DNA from 3 places in the Blautia sp. 1001283B150304_161114_C9 genome. Region 2 is predicted to be linked to each of the others. Evidence: riboswitches for the same ligand, from Rfam matches in the RefSeq annotation. Region 2 holds a riboswitch; each other region holds the start of a gene.
The links. Region 2 has a riboswitch for thiamine pyrophosphate ahead of thiW (energy coupling factor transporter S component ThiW). Riboswitches for the same ligand answer to the same signal wherever they lie in the genome.
Positions count from the first base shown of each region.

Region 1 (7,126 bases), on a different contig from region 2:
AGAAAATGCAGCAAGATTTTACCACAGATATCCTCAGAAAGGCTGTATTCAGCCGGGAAGTGATGCGGATCTTGTACTGATCACAGAAAAAGAAAATACCAAAATTCATGTAGAAAACAGAAAAAGCAACCTGGATTACACCATTTATGAGGGAAAACAGTTAGAAGGTAAAATTCAGATAGTAATCAAGTCTGGACAAACCGTATATAAGAATGGTAAGCTGAATGCAGAAAAAGGTTCAGGAAAATATCTGGTATAGTTATTTGGAAAATAATGTACCAGGATAAAAGAAAGGAACAGGCGGATAAAATGAATTATTTTGACTGTCATGTAGATACACTGACTGAAATTTTAAAACCAGGAGATACACTGGATGAAAATTCCTGCAATCTGGATCTGAAAAGAGTGGGAAACTTTGTAGAGAATTACACACAGATTTTTGCAATCTGGAAAGATGCGGTGAAGCTGGACAAAGAGGAACCGGACAGGGATTTTTTTCGTCTTTATGACCGTGCTATGGCATATCTTGCAGAAGAAAACCGCAAGATCGCTCTGTGCCTGACCGGAGAAGAAATGGAAAAAGCACACAGGCAGAGAAAAGCAGCGGCATTTTTATCTATTGAGGATTTATCCATTATGGGTAAATATGTAGAAAAGATCCGGGAAATGGGATTTCGCTTCGCAATGCTGACCTGGAATTATGAAAATGAATATGCCTGCGGAGCAGCCGCAGATCAGGCCAAGGGTCTGACTGCCAGAGGAAAAGAAATGGTAAAAGTCCTGACGGATCAGGGAATCGTGATGGATATTTCCCATCTGTCAGATCAGGGAGTGGAAGATCTGTTTCAATTGACAGACAGACCGGTCATGGCTTCTCACTCTGATATCAGAGAAGTGTGGGATGCGCCGAGAAACCTTCAGAAAGTACATCTGAAAGAGCTGATCTCCAGAAAAGGAATCATAGGAATGAATTTCTTCGCACCGTTCGTTGGTGAGAAACCACAGATATCTGACCTTCTGAAACATATGGATGCAGTGCTGGAAATGGGCGGAGAAGACTGCCTTGCCATTGGAAGCGATTTCGACGGCTGCGACGGACTCTTCCCGGCACACATAGAAGGTGTCCAGTCTATGCCATTTTTAAGAGAAGAACTTCTGAAACACGGTTTTACAGAAGAACTGACAGAAAAGATTTTCTATAAAAATGCACACAGATTTGTAATGGAAAATGTAAAATAAAACAGAGTAGAAAAATAATGAATCACAGGAGTTGTTCTGTGATGAATTAATTCGTTTATGAGGTATTGGGAGTAAAATATTTTTCGCTCCGGATATCGCATAAACATATACATAAGTGACTTGGAAAGGAAAGAAATACAAATGAAATTAGTGATCGTACGACACGGGGACCCGGATTATTCCATTGATTCTCTGACAGAAAAAGGATGGAAAGAAGTGGAATATCTGTCGGAGAGATTGGCGAAACTTGATGTAAAAGAGTTTTATGTTTCCCCTCTTGGAAGAGCAAGAGACACCGCCTCTCTTACCTTAAAAAAGATGAACCGGACAGCAACAGAATGTGACTGGTTACAGGAATTTAATGTCCTGATCGACCGCCCGGACATCACGGACAGAAAGAAAATCCTGTGGGACTGGCTGCCACAGGACTGGACACAGGACGAGAGATTTTATCAGTATGATCACTGGTTTGAAAACGAAAGATTACAGAAATCAGACGCCAAAGGCTATTATGATTATGTAACCGGAAAATTTGATCAACTTCTGGCTGAGCATGGATATGTCCGTGAAGGACACTATTACAGAGTTACAAAGGCAAACGATGACACACTGGTATTCTTCTGCCATTTCGGACTGGAATGTGTACTTCTCAGTCATCTGATGAGCGTATCTCCTATGGTACTCTGGCATGGACTGTGTGCGGCGCCAAGCTCTGTGACAACCGTAAACACAGAAGAAAGACGGGAAGGAATCGCAAGCTTCCGTGTCAGTGCATTTGGAGACATTTCCCATTTATATGTACATGATGAACCACCTGCATTTGCTGCAAGATTCTGTGAAATGTACAGCAATGAGGATGAACGTCATTAAGTATAAGCAGTATGTGAAATGATCCGCCTGGTTGTGTGCTATAGGACAAAGGATTTTTATGCCTGCTTATAGTGACGCAACGGGCGTTACCGGATAATAAATAAATGCTTATATAGTCAGAAAGGAAATAAGAAATATTGATATCAAAGACAATGAAAACAATTCTGCATACACTGTCGTATGGAAATATAGAAGTGGATTCTTCCAGAAAACTGGCAGATCTGAAACAACTGGATGCTATGCGGATTTTTGTAAAAAAGCTGGATGCGAAAGTTTATAACGGAGATCATGCCGTGCCGATCCGCCTGTATTTCCCGACAGAGGAAGCAATGCAGGCAGGGATTGTAGAGGGCAATATATTTCCAATCCTGCTGTTTTTTCATGGCGGTGGCTGGGTAACGGAAAGCGTGGAAAATTATGACCGTGTCTGCTCCAGAATGGCACAGGCAACAGCACATATTGTAGTTTCCGTAGAATACAGGCTTGCTCCGGAACACAAATTCCCGGTTCCCCTGGAGGACTGCTATGCGGCAGCAAAAGCTCTCTACTCGAATGAGCTGATCTTAAATACAGACCCTGAGAAAATCACGATCGTGGGTGACAGTGCAGGTGGAAACCTGACAGCAGCCGTATGCCTGATGGCAAGAGACAGAGGCGACTTCACACCCAAACGCCAGATTCTCATCTATCCGGCACTTGGAAACTGTTATACAGAAGAATCTCCTTATCCATCCGTACACGAAAATGGAAGCGATTATCTCCTGACAGCAGTAAAAATGGAAGATTATCTTACCTTATACCAGAGAACCGAAGAGGACAGACAAAATCCATATTTTGCTCCGATTCTGGAAAATAATCTGAAAGATTTACCGGAAACTCTGGTCCTCACAGCAGAATATGACCCTCTCAGGGATGAAGGGGAAGCATATGCAAAGAACCTGGAAGAAGCCGGAAATCATGTAAAACTCCACAGGATTCATGGTGCCTTCCATGGATTTTTCGCGCTGGGAATCAAGTTTCTGCATGTACAGGAGAGTTTTAAATATATCAACGAATTTTTGAACAAGAGTTATGAAAAGATACTCTGATTACACTTTCTGTTTATTCAGACAGCAGTTATAGAGGGCAGGGCAGTTTTCTGTTTTATCTATGAGGGAGTATCAAAGATATAAAATATGCAAGATGAAAAAGAAAGCAGGGAAACTATGGATACAGGATATTCGAAATGGAGAAAACTGGATAATGCGGCACTGGCATTTCCTCTGGTGACAGGAAAAGACGATACCAGAGTCTTTCGGTTCTACTGTCAGCTAAAAGAAAAGGTTGACGGGGAAATCCTGCAAAGCGCACTGGATCAGGCAATGGAAAAATATCCGCTGTTTCAGGCAGTTCTGAGAAAAGGTCTGTTCTGGTTTTATCTGGAGCACAGAAGTCTGAGAGCCGTTGTAAAACAGGAGACAGAGCCGCCATGCAGCCGTTTGTATATTCCGGATAAAAAATCCCTTTTGTTTCAGGTCAGCTATGATAAAAACAGAATCAATTTTGAAGTATTTCATGCACTGACAGACGGTACAGGAGCTATGCATTTTCTCCAGGAACTGGTACAGAATTACCTGATCCTTGCACATCCGGAAAGCAATCTTCCAAGGATAGAAAATGCAGAAGAAATCACGCACGGAGACAAAGAAGAAGACAGCTTTTCCCAGTATTATTCCTCAGATATACCGAAGGACAAAGAAAAGAAAAAAGCAGCGGTAAAGCTGAAAGGGGAGAAGCTGGTTCATTCAGATATGCACATTACAGAAGTGGTTCTTTCTGTAAAAGATATCCACCAGAGAGCCCGTTCCTATGGTGTCTCCATCACGATCCTGCTGACCGCCATGATGCTGTGTTCCATTCGGGAAGAAGTACCGAAGAATCAGCAGAAACGCCCCATAGCTTTGATGATCCCGGTAAATCTGAGAAACTATTTTCCATCTCAGTCCATGACCAACTTCTTTGGATGGATCGAGGTTGGTTATACTTTTTCAGATACAACAACTTTTGAAGAAGTTCTGGCAGATGTGAAACGGCAGTTTGAACAGGAACTGGCAAAAGAAAAAATCGCCATGCATATGAGCGGATATGTGCGCATCGAAAAGAATCCACTGGTACGTGTTGTACCGCTGGAAATCAAGAAATACTTTCTGATGATCGGAGCAAACCTGGGAAGCAGAAGCATCACAGCAGTTTATTCCAACATTGGAATTATCCGCTTTCCGGAAGAGTATAAAGAATATATTCAGCATTTCGGAATTTTTGCAAGCACCAATTCTCTTCAGATGTGTTCCTGCTCTTACGGAGATGAGATGGTTCTGGGATTCACCTCCAAGATACCGGATGACAGCATCCAGAGAAATTTCCAGAGAATGCTGAGTGAAGAAAACGTTTCACACAGAGAATTAAAAAATGAATTTCCAGGATATGGAGAGAGACAGAAACTGGAGAAAAAAGAAAACCAGAAAGTGGTTCAGACCTTTAGTTTTCTGTGTCTTGCGATTGCGGTAATCTGCGGAATGATCAATTTCATGACAGCCGGATCACTGGACTGGTTCTGGTTTGCAGGAGCAGGCTGTGCCTGTGCGTGGCTGGTAGTTATGGTAGCATATTTTAAACGCAGGAATATTCTGAAGAATGAAATGTGGCAGCTTTTACTCATATCAGTAATTGCGATCCTATGGGACCGGTTTACCGGATGGAAGGGCTGGTCTGTGGATTTTGTGATTCCTTTCGGGATATTGGCAGTGCAGTTTTCTGTTCCTGTGATCGCAAAAATAAACCGTCTGGAAAGGGAAGAATATCTGTTTTATCTTGTACAGGCCGGAATTGCAGGACTGATTCCGATGATATTGGTTTGGACTGGAATTGTGCAGTTTGCCGTACCTTCAGTAATCTGTGCCGGAATCAGTTTTCTGACATTGGCTGCACTGTTTATCTTCTGCAAGAAGGATACGATGCGGGAGTTTCATAAGAAACTGAGGATGTAGAAATATGGTCTTGACACACATGGGATAAAAGATTATACTTTATCCATGTAAAGAAAGGGGAGCTTGTGAGTGCAGGCTGAGAGGAAGTCATCAACTTCGACCCATATACCTGATTTGGATAATGCCAACGTAGGAACCTATAAGATATGATTTTAAAGGGAGATGACTGGCATCTCCTTTTTATTTATCTCATGCATTTGAAGAAATTCAGCTGTCCGGTAATCAATCTGTAATAAGTGAGAGAAAACCGGGGGCTTACAGGGAAATTTACATTATAACAGATGAATATTGGGAAAGATGAGAGTGAACAGAGTTCATGAAGGGGTGCACCACCGCGGGTGTATTCTTTTGTGGACTCTTTTTTATGTTGTAGAGGCCAGACCTTCTTTTCCCGGAAAGGAGAAAGTATGCTTGTTACTGTTAATGGAAAAACAAAAGAATTGCAGAATACTCTTACAATAGAGCAATATCTGGAGGAAAACAGCTATGTGCCCAGCCAGATTGCAGTAGAATTAAATGAAAGAATTCTGTCAAAAGCCGAGTACAGCACTACTGTTTTACATGAAAATGACATACTGGAAATAGTCAGCTTCATGGGAGGTGGAAGATAAACAGGAATATCCTGATATCACATTATAATATACGAAAGAAGGACTTAAATTATGAGTACAAATAATGAAGACAAACTGATTCTGGGAGGTCATGAATTTACTTCCCGTTTTATTCTGGGATCCGGAAAATTTTCTCTGGATCTGGTGAAAGCATGTATTGAAAAGGCAGATGCGCAGATCATCACTCTGGCTCTGCGTCGTGCCAATGAAGGTGGACTGGCAAATATTCTGGACTATATTCCGAAAAATGTTACTCTTCTTCCCAATACTTCAGGTGCCAGAAATGCAGAAGAAGCAGTTCGTATTGCCAGACTTTCCAGAGAAATCGGATGCGGTGATTTCGTAAAGATCGAAGTGATCCATGATTCAAAATATCTGCTTCCGGATAACTATGAAACTGTTAAAGCTACAGAAATTCTTGCAAAAGAAGGATTTGTAGTAATGCCTTATATGTACCCGGATCTGAATGCAGCCAGAGATCTGGTAAATGCCGGAGCTGCCTGCATCATGCCGCTGGGTTCTCCGATCGGCTCTAATAAAGGTCTGTGCACTAAGGAATTTATCCAGATTTTGATTGACGAAATTGAGCTCCCAATCATTGTAGATGCAGGAATCGGACGTCCTTCTCAGGCGTGTGAAGCCATGGAGATGGGGGCATCTGCAGTTATGGCAAATACTGCGATTGCCACAGCAGGTGATGTGCAGATAATGGCTGAAGCATTTAAAAAAGCTATTGAAGCAGGACGAAGTGCATACCTTGCCGGACTGGGAAGAACCCTGGAAAAAGGTGCAAGCGCATCCTCTCCACTGACTGGTTTTCTTCATGAGTAATAAATAAAAAATCATTCTAAAATGAGATTTTTGATTATAGCAATCCTCGTAAATAATGCATTTAAGACAGTTCAGCAGCGTGCGAAAGACAAGGAAGATATCTGCAGGCGTGCTGACGCACGGCAAAGATATCTGACGCAGGATTTCACACTCTGATGGGCTGGATTAAGATGCATTATTTTAGAGGATTGCTATAACTGCGGAGTAGGTATTAATTTATAGGAAAACGAAAGTTACTAAATGGTAATAAAGAGGAGAAAACATCAATGGAAACAACAGAAAAAAATATGGAACATGGGGAACACTTCAACGAAAGTATTGTCAATGAAGTGATTCTGGAAGATATGAAAAAGAACAGGATCGATCATATGAAATATCTTCCGGGAATGGAAGTACTGGAAGAATCAGACGTGATGGATCAGGTTATTTCTGCCATGAATGCTTACGATTATGATAAATATACAGAGGCAGATGTACGCAGGGCACTTGCTCATGATAACCGTACACCAGAGGATTTTCAGGCACTGCTGTCTCCGGCTGCATTGCCTC
Region 1 covers NZ_JADPGO010000010.1:499-7,624, forward strand. The annotation lists gene I4V44_RS06890 (amidohydrolase family protein) at 1-259, shown strand, start outside; gene I4V44_RS06895 (dipeptidase) at 310-1,239, shown strand; gene I4V44_RS06900 (histidine phosphatase family protein) at 1,381-2,109, shown strand; gene I4V44_RS06905 (alpha/beta hydrolase) at 2,262-3,197, shown strand; gene I4V44_RS06910 (DUF6320 domain-containing protein) at 3,315-5,135, shown strand; TPP riboswitch at 5,181-5,289, shown strand; gene thiS (sulfur carrier protein ThiS) at 5,543-5,746, shown strand; gene I4V44_RS06920 (thiazole synthase) at 5,798-6,577, shown strand; gene thiH (2-iminoacetate synthase ThiH) at 6,844-7,126, shown strand, end outside.
Region 1: it holds a riboswitch for thiamine pyrophosphate, as region 2 does, so the genes downstream of both, thiS (sulfur carrier protein ThiS) here and thiW (energy coupling factor transporter S component ThiW) in region 2, are expected to answer to the same signal.

Region 2 (14,007 bases):
ATTCTTAACCAGATCTACATAAAGATTGATACATTTCTCTGCCACTTCATTGCCTACGATGTAAGCTTCGCCATCTTCGTTTACGAAGTTAGCTCCGCAGGACTGCATCATCATCATCAGAGTATCGCCGCCTGTAGCTTCACTTGTAAGAAGATATTTGCCTGTTTTTTCATGAACATCTTTACCGATTTCCATGAATTTGGACCATGTGATATCTGTCAGATCATCAATGGTATATCCTGCTTCGTCAAGGATATCTGTACGATAGCATGCAATAACAGCACCGTTATCAAACGGAACACCATAATGTGTATCATCTACCATGGAATAGGACTGTTTCAGTTTACCAAAATCATCCCAGTTAATGTTGATATCTTTCAGATCTGTGAATGCATCCGGATAGCTCTTCAGATATTTCTGATAGCTGTTGTCCTGCATAAGAACGATATCAGGAAGTGTGCTATAATCGCCTGCATTTGCTGCTGTTGTCAGTTTAGTCTGGCAGTCATCAGAAGATGTTTCTATAATATCTACAGAAAATCCCTCATGGTCTTTTGCATACTGATCCGCTGCGATCTGCATGGATTTGATGTTGAAGTTCTGATCCCATGCCCATACGGTTAACTTGTTGTCATCATCAGATTTCGCTGAAACAACTGTAGCTGATCCTGCAAAGGATGCTACCATAGCACCGGTCATTAATACTGCGAGTAATTTTTTTCTCATATTTATGTCCTCCTTTATTAAGCTTATTCTTTCTTCCGAATCGCTTGTAAGCTGATTATAACATCCGATTTTCAGGTATAGTTTGCATAACCGTACACATAATGTGCAATTTCGATCATTTTATGTATTTTGCACTATTTGAAATGCCAAAAAATCTGTTTTTTGTTCACTTTCTCATTTGCACCGCTTTTTCCATGTGATTTTAATGATAAAATCCACTTTCATGGACAAAAAAATATATTTTTTTGTCTTTGAAAATGGCTTTTGTTCTTATTTCATAAATTTTTCATTCAATTTTTGTACACATTTTACAATTTTCAATTCATTTTATGCAAAATAGACTTTTTCAGGATATTGTGATTTCATCGCATGAAGCAGTTCCTCATTAAGATCAAGAAGCAGTTTTATCTTGTGCCCGTCTTCCCGGATAATCATTGTATAATAAGGAGTATCATCATCATAAGAGGTATAATCGTACTTTTTCAGTTTCTCCGTTCCGCCATTCCTTTTGTACCTTGCAACACTTTCATGCCAGTGCGGTGCCACTGTCTCCAGGCTGCTCAACTCCAATATATGAGCTGTTTTGCGATACTTCTTGCCATAGATCACATCTATTTCCAACTGACCGTTTTCCATCGTGTATTCATAATCCTTCTGACTGAATATATCAAAGACAAAATACAGCCCTGCAAGCATAAATCCCGGAAGCATAAATGCCTGGGAAATCGTGATTCCCATAACCACAAAAAGCACTGCAAAAACAATCATTACCACACGCAGGACTCCGGACATACTCTTTTTCTTTCTTGAGACCTGCTCCACAATCTTATAGTTCATAACTTTTTACCATCCTTCCTCTGAATGAATATCGAAATCCAAAAGCTGCTGTTCATAATTCTCCGGCCGCTTTCTCCATTCAACCGGCGTCACTCCCATTATCTGTCTGAAGTTCCGGTTAAACGTTGAATTGGTCGTGAAACCACATTTGTGCGCAATATCTGCCACCGGTATATCTGTTGTCTGCAAAAATTCACAGGCAGTATGAATCCGCACAGAATTAATATACTCCAGAGGACTTACCTTCATATGCGATGTAAATACTCTTCTGAAATGAGTTTCACTGATGTGACAGATCTTCGCCAGATCCTCAATCCGAATGTCTTCCATATAGTGATAAGAAACAAAATCCAGTACGCGGGTGATCATATTTGTAAGTTTTCCTGTTTCCTCTTCCACCCTGTCTTCCGGTGATGCCCGGTTCAGTCTGGCAATTTCTACAAGTAGTGCCGCAAGAACTCCACTGGATTCTTCAATATAAAATTCTTCTCCTTCACGCATGATATTCATGATCTTAAGAATTTTTTCAGCTATGGAGGGAGACTCATTCTCTTTCAGAAATAAAGCCTTAGAATATATTCTCTGGATCATTTTTTCAGCCTTTACCGGATTGTTCAGAAATTTTTTCATAAAACCTTCCACATCTATGAAAAGATACTCCCATTTACTAACCGTACCCAGATCACTGTTAGTCGTATGAGCATAATTGGGTGGAATCACCGTAAATTCTCTTCCCGAAAACCGCCTTTCAGCCTCACCAAACGCCATAAATCCATCCCCTTCATAGCAGAAACCAATCTCCAGATAATTGTGAAAATGAAGATAATCCACATCATTTCCATAATTCTGAACCCACTTCTGCCCCAGAAGAGCCAGAATCGGACTTCCGGCAGGCATCTGGTAATAGCGGAATTCCATCTTCGGTTTTCTTCTCTTCTTTGCCATACAGTCACCTCATTTTCTGTTCTGCATTTTCACAATATGATTTTACCAGTTTTTTATATATATTTCGATATTTTTGTACATTTTTCAACAAAAATATACAAAAACACCTGACAGACTACTTTTATAATCTGTCAGGTGTCCCCTTTCCCTATCTGTTATTATCAATCTTTTTATTCATAGTCTCATGGCTGAACCCGAATAATTTTGACTGATGACAGTTCTATACATGTCTCTGATATCATTTTATTTTCTTCATGATTGTGGTTTTCTCTTGATTCCACACTGAATTGCATCTGTCGGACAGACTTTGCGGCATCTTCCACAGCGAATACATTCCGGGCTGTTGGAGTTTTCCACAGGGTCAACGATCATCTGGCAGGCTTTTGCACATTTTCCGCATTTTATACACTTATCTTTATCCACTCTGTATTTATACAGAGAGACAGGATTAAAGACAGAATAAAGTGCTCCCAGGGGACAGATATATTTGCAGAACGGACGGTAGATTAAAATGGAGAGAATGATCGTTATGACAAGGATCACATTCTTCCATATGTACAGCCAGCCCAGTGCACTGCGCATGGATTTATTCAGAAGTACCAGCGGCAGTCCGCCCTCCAGTGTTCCTGCCGGACAGATCAGTTTGCAGAAATAGGGTGCCCCCTGTCCCATAATATCCACAAGGAACAATGGAAGCAGGATCACAAACACTGCAAAAATCACATATTTCAGCTTACGAAGCAGTTTATCTCCCTTGAATGTGCGGATTTTCTTAGGAAATGGAATCTTATTTAACAAATCCTGGATCAGTCCAAAAGGGCAGAGAAAACCGCAGATCAGCCTTCCCACCATAGCCCCGATGAAGATAAGAAATCCCACCACATAATAAGCCATTTTGAAATTCCAGCTCCCTATCACCGCCTGAAGGGAACCAATAGGACAGGCGCCAACAGCACCGGGACAGGAATAACAGTTCAGGCCCGGAACACAGGCATTTTTCAATTTGCCTGTGTAAATTTTGCCTGTGACAAAACCGGTAACATGACTGTTTGTAATGAACGCCCACAGTGCCTGAATTCCGTGGCGTGGCCACTCATTAATCTTCATATTTTTTGTATTTTGTTTCTTATTACTTTTGTTATCGCTGTTCTTTTTGTTACTCATGATAATTTATTTTCTTCCTATTCATATCTTCCACAGACTTATCTTATGACAATGTTTCCGGTTAAATCATCCTATTCCTACACATTCCATACAGATGTTAATGGCTTTTGTAAACACCACTGCCAGCTCTCCGCGGGAAATTCCATATCCCATAAAGCAGGCTCCCACAAGCATAAGAATCACAGCCGGCCATTTACTGTTCCATATTTTGCTGGTTTTTAATTTATTCATTTATTTTCCCTCTGTGACATTCGCCAGCTCTTTTTCCACAATCTCTTTCCACTCGTCCAGGCTGTGGCTTCCGGAGTAAGTCTCGCCTACAATATTTCCATTTTTGTCAACAAAGAATGTTTCCGGGAAAGCGGAGATTCCATTAAGACGTCCGTTCATCATTCCGGAATCCGGGATCAGGAATGGATAGGATGCCTTTGTTTTCTTCTGAAGTACCTGAGCCTTTTTCACTGCTTCCTCATCCTGCTTTCCACCACTGCCTACTGTATCCAGTGTCACGCCTACTACTCCTACTCCTTTATCCTTCATCTCCTGATAAAGCTTCTCCAGATCAGGAATCTCATTGACACATGGAGAACACCAGGTGGTGAAAATATTTACCATAGTCAGATCATACTTGCTGAAGATATCCTGTGTGTAAGTTTTTCCATCAACTCCTGTTGTTTCAAATTTGCCTACATTTGTTCCTTCAGCTGCCTCTGTACTGTCAGAAGTATCCTGCGGCTGATCAAATGCAGAAAGCATCTGGAACGGGGTCATTTCTGTAAGTGTTACTTCAATCCCCTCCACGTCCTTTAACAGATCTGCATCCGCATCCTTGTTTGTGCTGAGATAATATTTATATTTGCCATCACTGCTGGTACCCAGTTCTTTATGCTCTGTGCAGCCGGTAATCGTATCCAGATCTTTTTGGGATTCCTCATCATACATTCCGATCACACCTACTCTGCTGAGACTTTTCAGCCAGTCGTCATATCCGGTGCCCATCTTGTCCACCTCTGCATCCTTCTGCTCATCTGTCAGGGTGCACCAGCTTGCTGTGGCATATGTCACTGCATCTGCATTGTCATTCCATCTCTCATCTGTAAACATGGAAATGTTCTTCTTCTCCATCTGCTCTTTCAGATCTTTGGAAATCCCTAATTTCATTCCAAGGAATGGATATTCATAAGTATCCTGTGCCGGCTGAGCAATCTCTGACGGTTTGAAAGATCCTGCGATCAAGCCCTCGGAAGCTGCCACACTGCCATCTTCTGCTGCCTGAGCATCCTTTCCATCCATCTGAACCGCACCTGCACCGGCTTCCTCTGCAGGCACTGAAAGAGTTTCCTCTGCACGTGCAGTTACAATACCTCCCATAGATGTCACACTTAATACACCTGCTGCAAAAATCGCCATTAATCTCATTCTTCTGTTTTTCATTATAAGTAAGCTCCCTTCATTTTTTACTGCTATGATTTTTATATTACTTTTAAGCCAAGCCGATAAAAACATACACTTCTCTACCTGCTCCTAACCAAATAACTGCTTCACAGTTTAATTGGTTAATTCCTTATGTCTGTCTGCAGATCTGGATTTCATCCCCGCATAACAGGCATCGTTTTATTGATATGCACACATTATAGCATCTGAGAAATAAAATCTGTGTTAAGAAAATAACTTTTTTCGAATTTTATTTCACGGCCAGTCACAGACGAATCTGAAACTTGTTAAAAGAACTTTATAATCGAATATTTTAGAGGATTGCTATAATATGAAACATTTTCTTTTTTTTACACGAATTTTATACTTCGTGTGCTATGATAAAATTGATAATATATCAGAGTCAAAATTTTAATCGAATCAAGTAAGTCCCCTGCGGGGGGTGCGAATATCCGCTTGACTCGTACAAACGCAAAATATCTTCTGGCCTTTTGATTTTGATATTATAAAACTATGAAACCGGAAATTCAAAAAGGAGATTATCATGCACATTTTAATTATAGAAGACGAAGAACAGCTCTGCCGTTCCATGGCAGAGGGACTCCGCATGGACGGATACGAAACAGATACCTGCTTTGACGGGGAAGAGGGACTGGAATTATGTATGACAGAGAATTACGACCTGATCCTTCTGGATCTGAACCTGCCGGGAATTGACGGTCTGGAAATCCTGCGTCAGTTCCGTACCTTCAATACCAATACTCCTGTTCTCATACTCTCCGCAAGAGTACAGATTCAGGATAAGGTGGAAGGTCTGGATCTGGGAGCCAACGATTACCTTACCAAACCATTTCATTTCGAGGAGCTGGAAGCCCGTATCCGCAGCCTTACCCGCCGTAAATTTATCCAGGAGGATGTCTGCCTGAGATGCAGCCGCATTACCTTTGACACACGCACAAGAGAAGCCAGTGTAGATGGCACGCCTCTTGCTCTCACCAGGAAAGAAAGCGCACTTCTGGAATACTTTCTGCTTCACCGCAACCGGATCATCAGCCCTGAGGAAATGATTGAGCATCTCTGGGACGGCAGCGTGAACAGCTTCAGTAACTCTATCCGGGTGCACATTTCTTCCTTAAGAAAAAAACTGAGAACTGCTCTTGGATATGATCCTATACAGAATAAGATTGGACAAGGATATATTATGGAGGACTAAATCTATGAAATTTTATTCAGAAAAACTTTCCCCCCGCAGGCTCTCCCTCCAGTGGCGGCTCACATTGCTAATCTCCGGATTGGTTATCACAGCCTGTGCACTGATGTATTTCTTCATCAGCCGTTCTGCTGTGACCGGTCTGGAAGGGATTTCCGACTATGTAGTTCTGGTCACCCCTGACAATTCAAGCCCGATCTCCATCAATGTAGATCCAAAAATCCTCATCCCTGATCTGGAAAACCAGATCCAGAATACCAAAAACAACTTTCTGTTCCAGAGCATGATCGCCACAGGTATCATTATTCTTCTCAGCAGTATCTGTACCTGGTTTGTCACCAGAAGAGCCCTGACCCCTCTGCGCAGATTCAGCGACAGAATCAGTCAGGTACAGGCACAGAATCTGTCTGAACCGCTGGAAGTCCCACTCTCAGAGGATGAGATCTCGCGTCTGACCAGATCCTTTAATGACATGCTTGCCCGCCTGGATAATGCCTTCTCTGCACAGAAGCAGTTTGTGGCAAGTGCAGCACATGAGCTTCGCACACCCTTAGCTGTAATGCAGACAAATCTGGAAGTTTTTCACAAAAAACCGGAACACGCACCCCGGGAATACGACAGACTTTTCACCATGCTTCAGGAACAGACCGGACGGCTTTCCCATCTTGCAGAAATCCTGCTGGACATGACAGGTCTTCAGACTGTAGAGCGTTCTGACACCATTTCCCTTGCAGCACTCACAGAAGAAGTTTTCTGCGATCTGGACCCGGTTGCAGACAAGCATCAGATCCGGCTTATTCAGACAGAAGGTGACTGTACTGTTACAGGCAGCTATATCCTTCTGTACCGGGCAGTCTATAATCTGGTTGAAAATGCGATCAAATATAACCGGCCTTCCGGTTCCGTTACTGTAAACATTCATTCTGCAGAATCTGCAGTCCTGGAGGTAACTGACACAGGCATCGGTATCTCCCCTGAAAATCAGGAAAAAATCTTTGATCCCTTCTACCGTGTGGACAAATCCCGCAGCCGCGCCATGGGCGGTGCAGGTCTGGGGCTTGCTCTTGTAAGCGAGATTGCCAGACAGCACAACGGCCAGGTAAAAGTAACCCAGAGCAGCGAAAAAGGCAGTACCATTGCCCTGATACTGCCTGAATCAACTGACTATTGATTTTTTCTCTTATTTATTTTTTTCCAGAATCTGAATCAGTTTCTGTGTATCTTCCATAGTAGTAGCCCAGCTTGTGGCAAAGCGGATCACAGAGTGTGTCTCATCATACTTCTCCCAGAATCCGAACTCCACATCCTGGGCTATTTTTTTCATTACATCATTGGACACAATACAGAAGATCTGATTGGTGGGAGTATCCAGAGAAAGCTGATATCCATACTTCTTCAGTGCATCCTTGATCTGCTCTGCAGCTTCCATTGCAGGTTTGCCGATCCGCAGGTACAGCCCGTCCGTAAACAGCTCACCAAACTGGATTCCTGCAATCCGTCCCTTGGCAAGCAATGCTCCATGCTGCTTGATGATCGTAAAGAAATGAGGAATCCGTCCTTTCTGCGGTATAACCACTGCTTCTCCAAACAATGCTCCGCATTTGGTTCCTCCAATGTAAAATACATCGCTAAGTTCTGCCAGATCAGTGAGAGTCACATCGTTCTCCGGGCTTGCCAGTGCATAGGCAAGGCGGGCGCCATCCACATAAAGGGGGAGATGATTTTCCCGGCAGACTTTGCTGAGAGCTGCTAATTCCTCTCTGGAATACAGGGTACCATACTCTGTTGGCTGGGAAATATATACCATCCCAGGCATTACCATATGCTCATAATTGGCATCATCATAGAAATCCTTCACCAGCTTCTCAATCTGCTGTGCAGAGATTTTTCCATCTTTCTGCGGTACTGTCAGAACCTTATGTCCACCAAATTCAATAGCGCCAGATTCATGGGTTGCAATATGACCTGTATCCGCAGCCACAACTCCCTGATAGGATTTCAAAAGTGCATCGATTACTGTGGCATTGGTCTGTGTTCCGCCAACCAGCAGGAATACTTCTGCCTCCGGCGCATTGCAGGCTTCTCTGATCTTTTCTTTCGCATCTTCTGTGTATGGATCCTGACCATAGCCCACTGTTTTCTCCAGGTTTGTCTCCATCAGCTTCTTCATGATCGCAGGATGCGCACCTTCCATGTAGTCACTGGCGAAATATAAACGTGATTCTGTATTTTCCATTTTTATCGTTATGTCCTTTCACTGCACTATCTGCGCATTTGACTTTTTTATTCATAGCTTCTGTTCTGTACCGGAACGCTATTCATTCTGTTACTCTATTTTTCTTAGCATTTCTCCCATCTGCTCTTCTGACTTTCACAGATGGAGTTCCACTGACAATTCCCACAGATTTCTTTCCTCTTTCCTGATGCCAGGATTTTCTTTTGAACAACATCTGTAAAATCATCAAATTCCATGATCTGTCCATTCTCCAGGCCGCATAGTTCCAGCACTGCATTGTCATATGCTTCTACAAGTGAAAAGGAAGAACAGCATCCTTTTTCATTATTGGGACAGGCAGAACAGATCTCGTCTGTATCTGCATGAAGCTGTATCTTCGCTCCCTTCTGGAAAATATCCAGCATTTCCTGCATATGTGCGGAAAATCCATCACTGTATCCCTCACCCTTGAAATATGCAAGGCACATTCCATGGTGAGGGCGTAGTGGAATATTTTTTATAAAAGACATCTTTGTGCACCTTTCTCCTTAATTTTTTAACATATTGGATACTTTAACACAAAGCGTTTTTATTGACAACTTTTTTTATTTTATAGTTTACAATCCAATAATTCTATATACTGATCGGATTTCATCAGACTTACTGGATAAAATCAGAAAATCCTTTTTTACTTTTTCTTCATTTACCAGCCTTAGCTACCCTCATATTATAAAGAAAGGTACCCAATGATGCCAGAATAATCAGCACATATCCTGTAAAGCTGTACTTATCCGGAATCTCTCCAAACAGGACAAATCCCAGCATCGTGGCAAAAATAATCTGCGAATAATCAAAGATGGAAATCTTCCCTGCAGGTGCATAGGTGTATGCAGCCGTAATCGTAAACTGTCCGCCCGCTGCGAATAATCCTGCCATCAGCAATGTCACAAGCTGCTTCATACTCATGGGTGTGAAATGGAACAACATCCAGGGTACAACCGACAAGCAGGAGAAAAATGAAAAATAAAACACAATAACCGGTCCCTTCACTCCGTGAGTTCCCAGTACACGCACCATCGTATACGCAATTCCTGCTCCCAGTCCACCGCAGACTCCAATCAGTGCCGGAACAAGTGCCGCATTCTGAAATCCCGGTTTCACTACAAATAAACATCCGATAAACGCCAGCGCAACACACGCTGCCTGTGCCGGTCTGATCTTTTCCTTTAACAAAAGGAATGAAAAAATAATCGCGAAAAACGGAGACAATTTATTCAGGATCGATGCATCTGCCACCAACAGATGATCAATGGCATAAAAGTTACACAGAATCCCCAGTGTCCCGCACACACAACGCAGGATCAGCGGTCCCCAGTATTTCTTATCCACCTTCGGCACTGTACGATTTTTACAGAGAATCACCGCTGCAAACACCGCCGCCACCAGATTCCGGAAGAAACTCTTCTCCACAGACGGCAGATCACCTGCCAGACGCACACTCACATTCATACAAGCAAAGAAAAACGCCGACAGGATGATCATTATCATACCCTTTATGTAATTTTCCTGTTTCATCAGATTTAACCTGCCTTTCTGTCCATGCAGACAGCTTCTTTTTATCATATGCTGTCTGTCATCTACCTGTTAATCATAGCACGGACAATCGTTTTAGTACAAATAGATTTTTTATTTCAATTCGTCCTAAGCCATGATATACTATAAGAGCTGTCGAACCTCCAGCAGAAAGGAGGTGAGTTTCATGGAAGAAATTCTCGTCACATTTCTTGTCTCTGTTTTAGCAGGCGTAGTTAGCTACTACATATGCAAATGGCTGGACGGCAGACACTAGACAGCAACAGCCCAAACGGAACAGCTCACCGTAACGAGCAAGAAAGCCCTCAGAGCTGCAACTCTGAGGGCTTTTGTTTCTTTAGTTCGCTTCATGGAATCTCGTCACATTCCTTAGCTACTGTTAGTATATGCTGAGAAAAATAAAAAGTCAACTTAAAAATAATATTAGGTAGTGTAAATTTACTGTAGGAAATTTACACTACCCTGCTTTTACATCCCATTGACTTTTCCAAAAGCTTGTGTTACTCTAAAGCGTGTTTGAAAATTGTAACGCACATCTTGCGTAAAGCATTTTTCAAATACGCTCTAACAAAAGAAAATCTGCATAATGGATAATAACAACGGGAGCCTGTGGGACAGGCTGAGAGGAAGATAGATCTTCGACCGCACCTGATATGGATAATGCCAGCGTAGGGACTGTATTTGTATATTAAAATCTGCCAGTGTGTTATTCCGGCAGATTTTTTTTGCAGGATTTTATCTGTTTCCTGCACAACTGATAATGTCTGCTTCGGCAGACCAAATCTTCATTTCAAGGAGGTTCATTATTATGAACACAGACAGATCAAAAACACTCAGAATGGTCATGCTCGCCATGATGGTTGCCATCGGCGTTGTCATCTCACCTATTCTGAGAATCGAGGGTATGTGCCCTACTGCACACCTGATAAACATCGTCTGTTCCGTACTTCTGGGACCGTGGTATTCATTGCTTTGTGCCACTCTCATCGGAATCATCCGAATGATGTTTATGGGTATCCCGCCACTTGCACTGACAGGTGCCGTATTCGGCGCATTTTTATCAGGCGTTTTCTACCGCGCTTCTCATGGAAAGATTATCTGCGCAGTGATCGGTGAAATCTTCGGAACCGGTATCATCGGCTCTCTGGTTTCCTATCCTGTAATGGCATTTCTTATGGGCAGAAGCGGACTGAACGCATTTTTCTATACGCCAATGTTTCTGGCAGCAACCTGCATGGGCGGCACCATTGCCTACTTCTTCCTGAAGGCCTTAAGTCACGCAGGAATGCTTGCCAAATTTCAGCAAAGCCTTGGAGCAAAAGTATATGATCGTAAATCAGACAAATCCCAGACAATTGACCAGAACAGCACAGCCGCTGATTCACTGCATCACTAATCCGATTTCTATTCATGACTGTGCGAATATTATTCTGGCGGCCGGAGGCCGCCCGATCATGGCAGAACATCCTGCTGAAGTAGCTGAGATCACCAGCCATGCTCAGTCACTGGCACTGAATCTTGGAAATATCACCGATGCGCGTATGAAATCCATGCCTGAATCTCTGAAAATCGCTGCCAGTCTCCACATACCTGTTATGCTTGATCTGGTAGGAACCGCCTGCAGCAATCTGCGCTATGAATTTGCGCAGAAGCTTATGAACATCCACATGCCTGAACTCCTTAAAGGAAACATGTCTGAACTTCTTGCCATGTCCGGACAGACCGCACATGCAATCGGAATTGACGCAGGCGTACAGGATGTGCTTACAGATGTCAATCGTTCCCATCTGAAAGAACTTTTCCAGGAAAAAGCTTCCCAATGGAATACCACACTTCTTATCACAGGCAAAGAAGATATGATCGTCTCCGCCAGTAAGTGTGAATTTATCACAAACGGTACTCCTGCCATGTCACAGATCACAGGAACCGGATGTATGCTTGGAATGATCTGTGCCACCTATCTGGCAGTTACAGACCCATTTACAGCGGCCCTGTCAGCAGCCAGAGAATTTGGCACAGCAGGAGAAAGAGCAGAGAAAAACAGCTCCGGACCCGGAAGCTTCCAGACAGAGCTGTTCGATCAGTTTTACAATCTTTTATAAAAAAGTTCCCGTCAGACAACATGGCCAAATTTCTTCCATATTATCTGCGGGAACTTTTTTATGCTATTTCCGCACTGCGCATCTTTCCCAGTTCTCGTCTCGCAAACACAATTGCCAGCACAAATGCCGCTGCATCTGCGATCGGTCCTGCATACATCACTCCATCAATTCCCATAAACAACGGAAAGATAATGATCAATGGCAGAAGAAAAATCACCTGCCGTGTCAGAGACATTACAATACCCAGCTTCGCCATACCGATAGAAGTAAAGAAACCGGAAGATACCGGCTGGATACCGTTTGCAAAGGTCATAAACATAAATATTTTCAGATAACGTTCTGCAAACTGAAAATACAGATCACTTCCTGTTCCGAAGATACCCACGATCTGGTGTGGAAATATCTGGAAACAGAAAAAAAATATCGTTGCAATTACTGTACAGGCAGTTACAGAATAACGGTATGCCTGTCTTACTCTGTCATATTTCTTTGCTCCGTAGTTAAATCCCCAGATTGGCTGACTGCCCTGAGAAATACCAATACAGATTGCCATAAACACCATATTGACTTTGGAGATAACACCTACACAGGCAATGGGAATATCACTTCCATATACGGAATTTGCTCCATAATAACGCAGAATATTATTTAATACGATCTGCACGATCGCCATGGCAATCTGATTAATGCAGGATGCAAGTCCCAGAGAAATAATTGCTTTAAGATATGACAGCTTTGGTTTCAGCATCCCACCGGACAGATACATTTTGCGGAACTTACAGAAGTACACAATTACCAGAACTCCGGAAGCAACCTGTCCGATCACTGTTGCCCATGCAGCACCCTTAATTCCCCATCCGAATCCAAAAATAAACAGCGGATCCAGAATAGTATTGATGATCGCACCTATCATAATACAGACCATAGAATAAGTCGGACTTCTGTCTGCTCTTACAATATGATTACCGCCAACAGACAAAATATAAAATGGAAGTCCTAATGCCGTAATTCCTGTATAGTCAACAGCATATGGCATAACATCTGCAGTTGCCCCGAACAATGTCAGAAGTGGTTTCAGGAACATCAGTACAATCACAGCAAGTATCAGACCACTGATTGCCAGTGACGACAACGCAGTACCTGCAATCCCGCTGGCTTTCTTCTCCTGTCCTGCCCCCATTTCCAGATTATAATTTGATGCACCGCCAATTCCCAAAAGCAATGCCAGCGCAGTTGCGACCGTTGTAACAGGAAACGCCACATTTGTAGCTGCATTTCCCAGCATCCCCACACCCTGTCCAATAAAAATCTGATCCACGATATTGTACATCGCACTGACCAGCATACTGATGATCGCAGGAATCGCAAACTTCGCGATCAATCCACCTACCGGTGCTATACCAAGCGGATTCTGTGCCTGCGAATTTATCTCCTGCGTACTTTGATTATCTTTTTCCAAGTAAACTCCATCCTCTCTCTACATATTCGATATAATTTCTGTCACTGCTATTTTGTAATAAAACACTTTTCAGGATAATCTCTATTATTTCCCTGCCCCACTATACCGTATCATTTACTTTAACATTTATTCTCTTTCCCTGCAACGTAAAAAGCATACCGACTCTTTCTGAATTTTTCAAAAGTTTACATACTTTTTGTCCTTTTTCTATCCGGTATCACCTTGGAATCATTCCATATCGCTTCTTAAACTGCCGGAAAAAATAACTCTGGTTTTCATAACCGACACCCAGAGAAATTTCTTCAATAGACAAATCTGTCTG
Region 2 covers NZ_JADPGO010000036.1:9,769-23,775, forward strand. The annotation lists gene I4V44_RS14910 (ABC transporter substrate-binding protein) at 1-726, opposite strand, end outside; gene I4V44_RS14915 (hypothetical protein) at 1,054-1,563, opposite strand; gene I4V44_RS14920 (helix-turn-helix domain-containing protein) at 1,570-2,508, opposite strand; gene I4V44_RS14925 (4Fe-4S binding protein) at 2,761-3,672, opposite strand; gene I4V44_RS14930 (CD1871A family CXXC motif-containing protein) at 3,739-3,903, opposite strand; gene I4V44_RS14935 (TlpA family protein disulfide reductase) at 3,904-5,106, opposite strand; gene I4V44_RS14940 (response regulator transcription factor) at 5,651-6,319, shown strand; gene I4V44_RS14945 (sensor histidine kinase) at 6,324-7,487, shown strand; gene I4V44_RS14950 (threonine aldolase family protein) at 7,497-8,552, opposite strand; gene I4V44_RS14955 (DUF1284 domain-containing protein) at 8,657-9,061, opposite strand; gene I4V44_RS14960 (DMT family transporter) at 9,231-10,106, opposite strand; TPP riboswitch at 10,714-10,817, shown strand; gene thiW (energy coupling factor transporter S component ThiW) at 10,933-11,520, shown strand; gene thiM (hydroxyethylthiazole kinase) at 11,450-12,226, shown strand; gene I4V44_RS14975 (MATE family efflux transporter) at 12,285-13,685, opposite strand; gene I4V44_RS18355 (helix-turn-helix domain-containing protein) at 13,903-14,007, opposite strand, start outside.

Region 3 (4,395 bases), on a different contig from region 2:
GCAACGACAAATTACAGAAATTCAGCTCCGTTATGTTACAATAAATCAAACATTAACGGAGCTTTTTTATTATTTAAATCTGCTCAGACACACTTCGGTGTACTATCTGCAAAACAATTTTTTTCTCTCGTTTTGCACTTCAAAAGGAGGTTTTACTATGAAAGCAAGAAGTTTTAAAAAATTCTTTGTGAGTATTGCACTCAGTGCTGTTCTCACGTTATCGTCCGCTTCCTCTGTATTCGCAGCCACAGCACAGCTGGCACCCGCTGAACAATCTGTGGAACAGGCTCAAAGTGACGATTCTGACACCCCTGCCATTGAATCATCCGATGCACAGAATGCCTGCGCTTCTCTTACCGCCCAGCCAGGGATCAGACAGACAGCAGCTTCCGAGAATTCTGTAACTATTCAGTGGAACCCTGTTACCAATGCTTCCAAATATGCTGTCAATATCAGCCCTTTAAGTTCCTCTTCCTATCGTTTTCTCGGCTATATTGGCAATACCCGCAACAAAGCTAAGATCAATAAGCTAAAAGCAGGAACTGCTTACGTTATTAAAATCACAGCACTGAATTCATCCGGCATTGCGATTTCTTCCCGTACTGTGGGATGTACCACGCTTTATTCAAAGGTAAAGATTAAATCTTCCTATGCATCAACCGGCAGATATACCTTCAATATGCAGACTGTAAACCCTTCAAACTCCATTACAGGTTATAAGGTTGTATACCAGAGTTCTGCAGCCCACAAACTTATAACTAAATATTTTAATACCAGATATTCCTTTACCATTCCAATATCCGGCAATACATTTTATCAGGTGAAGATTTACCCTTACCTGGTTCTGGGAAATAAACGGTATGTAAGTTCAACCTCTACGGACAGATATATTTCCAATGTCATCACTCTTCAGAAAGCAGGCAACACAAACAGCTCCATGAGCGTAAAATGGAACAGAACTGCCGGTGCAGACAATTACAGTATTTACATAAAATATCCGGGAAGCAGTTCTTTCAAAAAAGTAAAAACAACAACTTCCAATTTCTTTACACTCACCGGAATGAAAAAGAATACCAAGTATGGCATTAAGGTAATTGCCAATAAAAAAGTGAAAAACAAAGTATGGCATTCTGATTCCAAAGCCTATAATATGTCCTTAGTCTGACCATAGTTATCCATAGCAATTGCATAAATCCGGCTACGTTATCAATGACGTAGCCAAAATTTTATATTGACTTTCCCATATCTAAGTGATACACTGATTGTAATTGAGACAAGGGGTGCTTGTGTAAACGGGCTGAGAGTAAGCTGTATCGCTTTAACCCATTACCTGATTTGGATAATGCCAACGTAGGGAAAGTTATAGTTCTTCCACACTGCAATATGCTTGTTGGCGTATTGCAGTTTTCCTTTTACTCTGAACGGACATATCATATTATCTCCCCCCTGTTTTAATTGCGGATAAATAGTCAGGCAAATGATTTCACACGCCTGAAAGGCAATAAAATATTGCCACGACAGACCGGGGGCACCACTCTCTGTCACACCAGTAGTTTACTTAAAAACTTACGAATATGCGCAGGTGCAAGTCCCTGCTATATGCAGGAGGCGCAGTTCATTTAATATTGCTGTTTATCTATTACTATGTGCAGCAATTAAGAGCCCACAGTGCAGGGCAAGGAGGAAAAAATGACACAGTATACAACGCAGATGGACGCGGCACGTCAGGGAATCATCACACCACAGATGGAAATCGTAGCAGAAAAAGAACACTTTGACGTGGAAGAATTAAGAGAACTGATTGCAAAAGGACAGGTAATTATTCCCTGCAACAAAAATCACAAGAGCATCAGTCCGAGCGGTGTCGGTGCAAAGCTGACCACCAAGATCAATGTAAATTTAGGTGTTTCCAGAGACTGGAAAGACGTTGATATGGAATATGAAAAGGTACATTCAGCAGTAGAAATGGGTGCAGAAGCCATCATGGATCTCAGCTCCTACGGAGATACCAGAAGCTTCCGCCGCAAACTTACATCCGAATGTCCGGCAATGATCGGTACTGTTCCGATCTACGACGCAGTAGTATATTATCACAAAGCACTTGGCAAGATTACTTCTGAAGAGTGGATTGATATCGTACGTATGCATGCAGAAGACGGCGTGGATTTTATGACTATCCACTGCGGTATGAATCGTGCAACCGCAGCACGTTTCAAACAGAATAAACGTCTCATGAACATTGTTTCCAGAGGTGGTTCTATTATGTTCGCATGGATGGAAATGACAGGAAAAGAGAACCCGTTCTATGAACATTTTGATGAAATTCTTGATATCTGCAGAGAGTATGATATCACTTTAAGTCTGGGAGATGCATGTCGTCCCGGATGTATTGCAGATGCAACTGATACTGCACAGATTGAAGAGCTGATCACTCTCGGTGAGCTTACCAAACGTGCATGGGAAAAGGATGTTCAGGTTATGATCGAGGGACCTGGCCACATGCCGCTGAACCAGATCGCAGCTAATATGGAGATCCAGAAAACTCTTTGCCATGGCGCTCCTTTCTATGTACTTGGACCGCTTGTAACAGATGTTGCTCCCGGATATGACCACATTACTTCCGCAATCGGCGGTGCGATTGCTGCTTATTCAGGTGCTGCTTTCCTCTGCTATGTAACACCTGCAGAACATCTTCGTCTGCCAAATGCAGCTGATGTAAAAGAGGGAATTATTGCTGCCAAAATTGCTGCTCATGCTGCTGATATTGCCAAAGGAGTTCCCGGTGCCGCAGAATGGGATTATAAGATGAGCGAAGCGAGAAAACGTCTTGACTGGGAAGAAATGTTCAAACTCAGCATGGATCCTGAGAAAGCAAGACGCTACCGCGCAGAGGCCAAACCTGAGAAAGAAGACACCTGCAGTATGTGCGGAAACTTCTGTGCCGTAAAGAATACAAACCGTATTCTGGATGGTGAAATTGTTACTATTTTTGATGAATGATGCTTTTATAAAAGCCGTATTTCAACATGTTTGATTGTTGAAATACGGCTTTTTATTTACTATATCTTCATCATATCTGACATAATACATCCACCGGCTGAACCATGTTCCATAATCTCATTTAACTGTCCTGTTCCCGGATGTATCCCTCCTATGGCATATACAGGAATCTTTACTGCTTTACAGACATTCTCCAGAAATTCCAGTCCTCTGGGTGGAAGTCCTTTTTTACAGTCAGTTGTATAAATATGTCCTGCCGTAAGATAATCAGCTCCCAGACTTTCTGCTTTCAATGCATCTTCTACGGAGTGGACCGAACTTCCGATCTGCCGGAAACCTCCAAGCTTTCCCTCATATTTTTCCAACAGAAATATTGGCAGATGAATGTATGGATGATGCAGTTTTTCTGCTACGTTTACATAGGTATGTAATATGCAGGGAACCTGATATCTCTTACAGATTTCCAGTATCTGCTCTGCCAGACGAGAATATTCTTCCTCCGGCAGATCCTTTTCCCTCAGAATAACCGCCTTCGGATGAAGGCTGCATACACGCTCGATCTGTTCTGCAAAGGGACGCTGACACAGGGAGCGGTTGGTAACTGCAATTACATTTTCATAAGGATTTTTCTGCATTTTAGAGGTACACATAATCATTCATAACCGGCTGAAGATCATGATCCAAAAGTGCCTTATAGACTTCATCTACAGACCTTCCGTCTGAAATCTCAAACTGGTCATCTCCTTTATCTTCGATATCCTCCACATGACTTCCGATTCCTGTGCTGACTCCTGCTGAAATCTTTGTCGCAGCAATTCCAACCAGGTTATCGCGTACACGCTCACACTCTCTGGTAGATACCGTAATGCTTGCAAATGGCATGAACAGACGATAGGCGCAGACCACCTGAAGCAGCTGTGGTTCATGTACATCCATAGGATTAATACGGTCATTGTTGATGATCGGCCGAAGTCTCGGACAGGAAAATGCAATCTCTGCATGAGGATATTTTCTCTGCAAAAGATATGCATGATATCCGGTGGCAAAAGCATCCTTACGGAAATCATCCAGTCCCAGAAGTGCAGCAAATCCTACTCCTCGCATACCACCCTTTAAAGCACGTTCCTGTGCGTTCAGACGATAAGGAAATATACGCTTGTGCCCTGCAAGATGCAGAGTTTCATACTTATCTGAATTATAAGTCTCCTGGAATACCGTTACATAATCAGCTCCGCATTCATGGAGATGTGCATACTCATCTGAATTCATAGGATAAACTTCAAGTCCGATTACTTTGAAATATTTCCGGGCAATCTTACATGCTTCTCCGATATATTTTACATCAGATTTTGCTCTGCTCTCTCCTGTAAGAATCAGGATTTCCTGCAGTCCTGT
Region 3 covers NZ_JADPGO010000010.1:7,825-12,219, reverse strand. The annotation lists gene I4V44_RS06940 (fibronectin type III domain-containing protein) at 158-1,165, shown strand; TPP riboswitch at 1,267-1,375, shown strand; gene thiC (phosphomethylpyrimidine synthase ThiC) at 1,690-3,000, shown strand; gene I4V44_RS06930 (thiamine phosphate synthase) at 3,060-3,635, opposite strand; gene thiH (2-iminoacetate synthase ThiH) at 3,637-4,395, opposite strand, start outside.
Region 3: it holds a riboswitch for thiamine pyrophosphate, as region 2 does, so the genes downstream of both, thiC (phosphomethylpyrimidine synthase ThiC) here and thiW (energy coupling factor transporter S component ThiW) in region 2, are expected to answer to the same signal.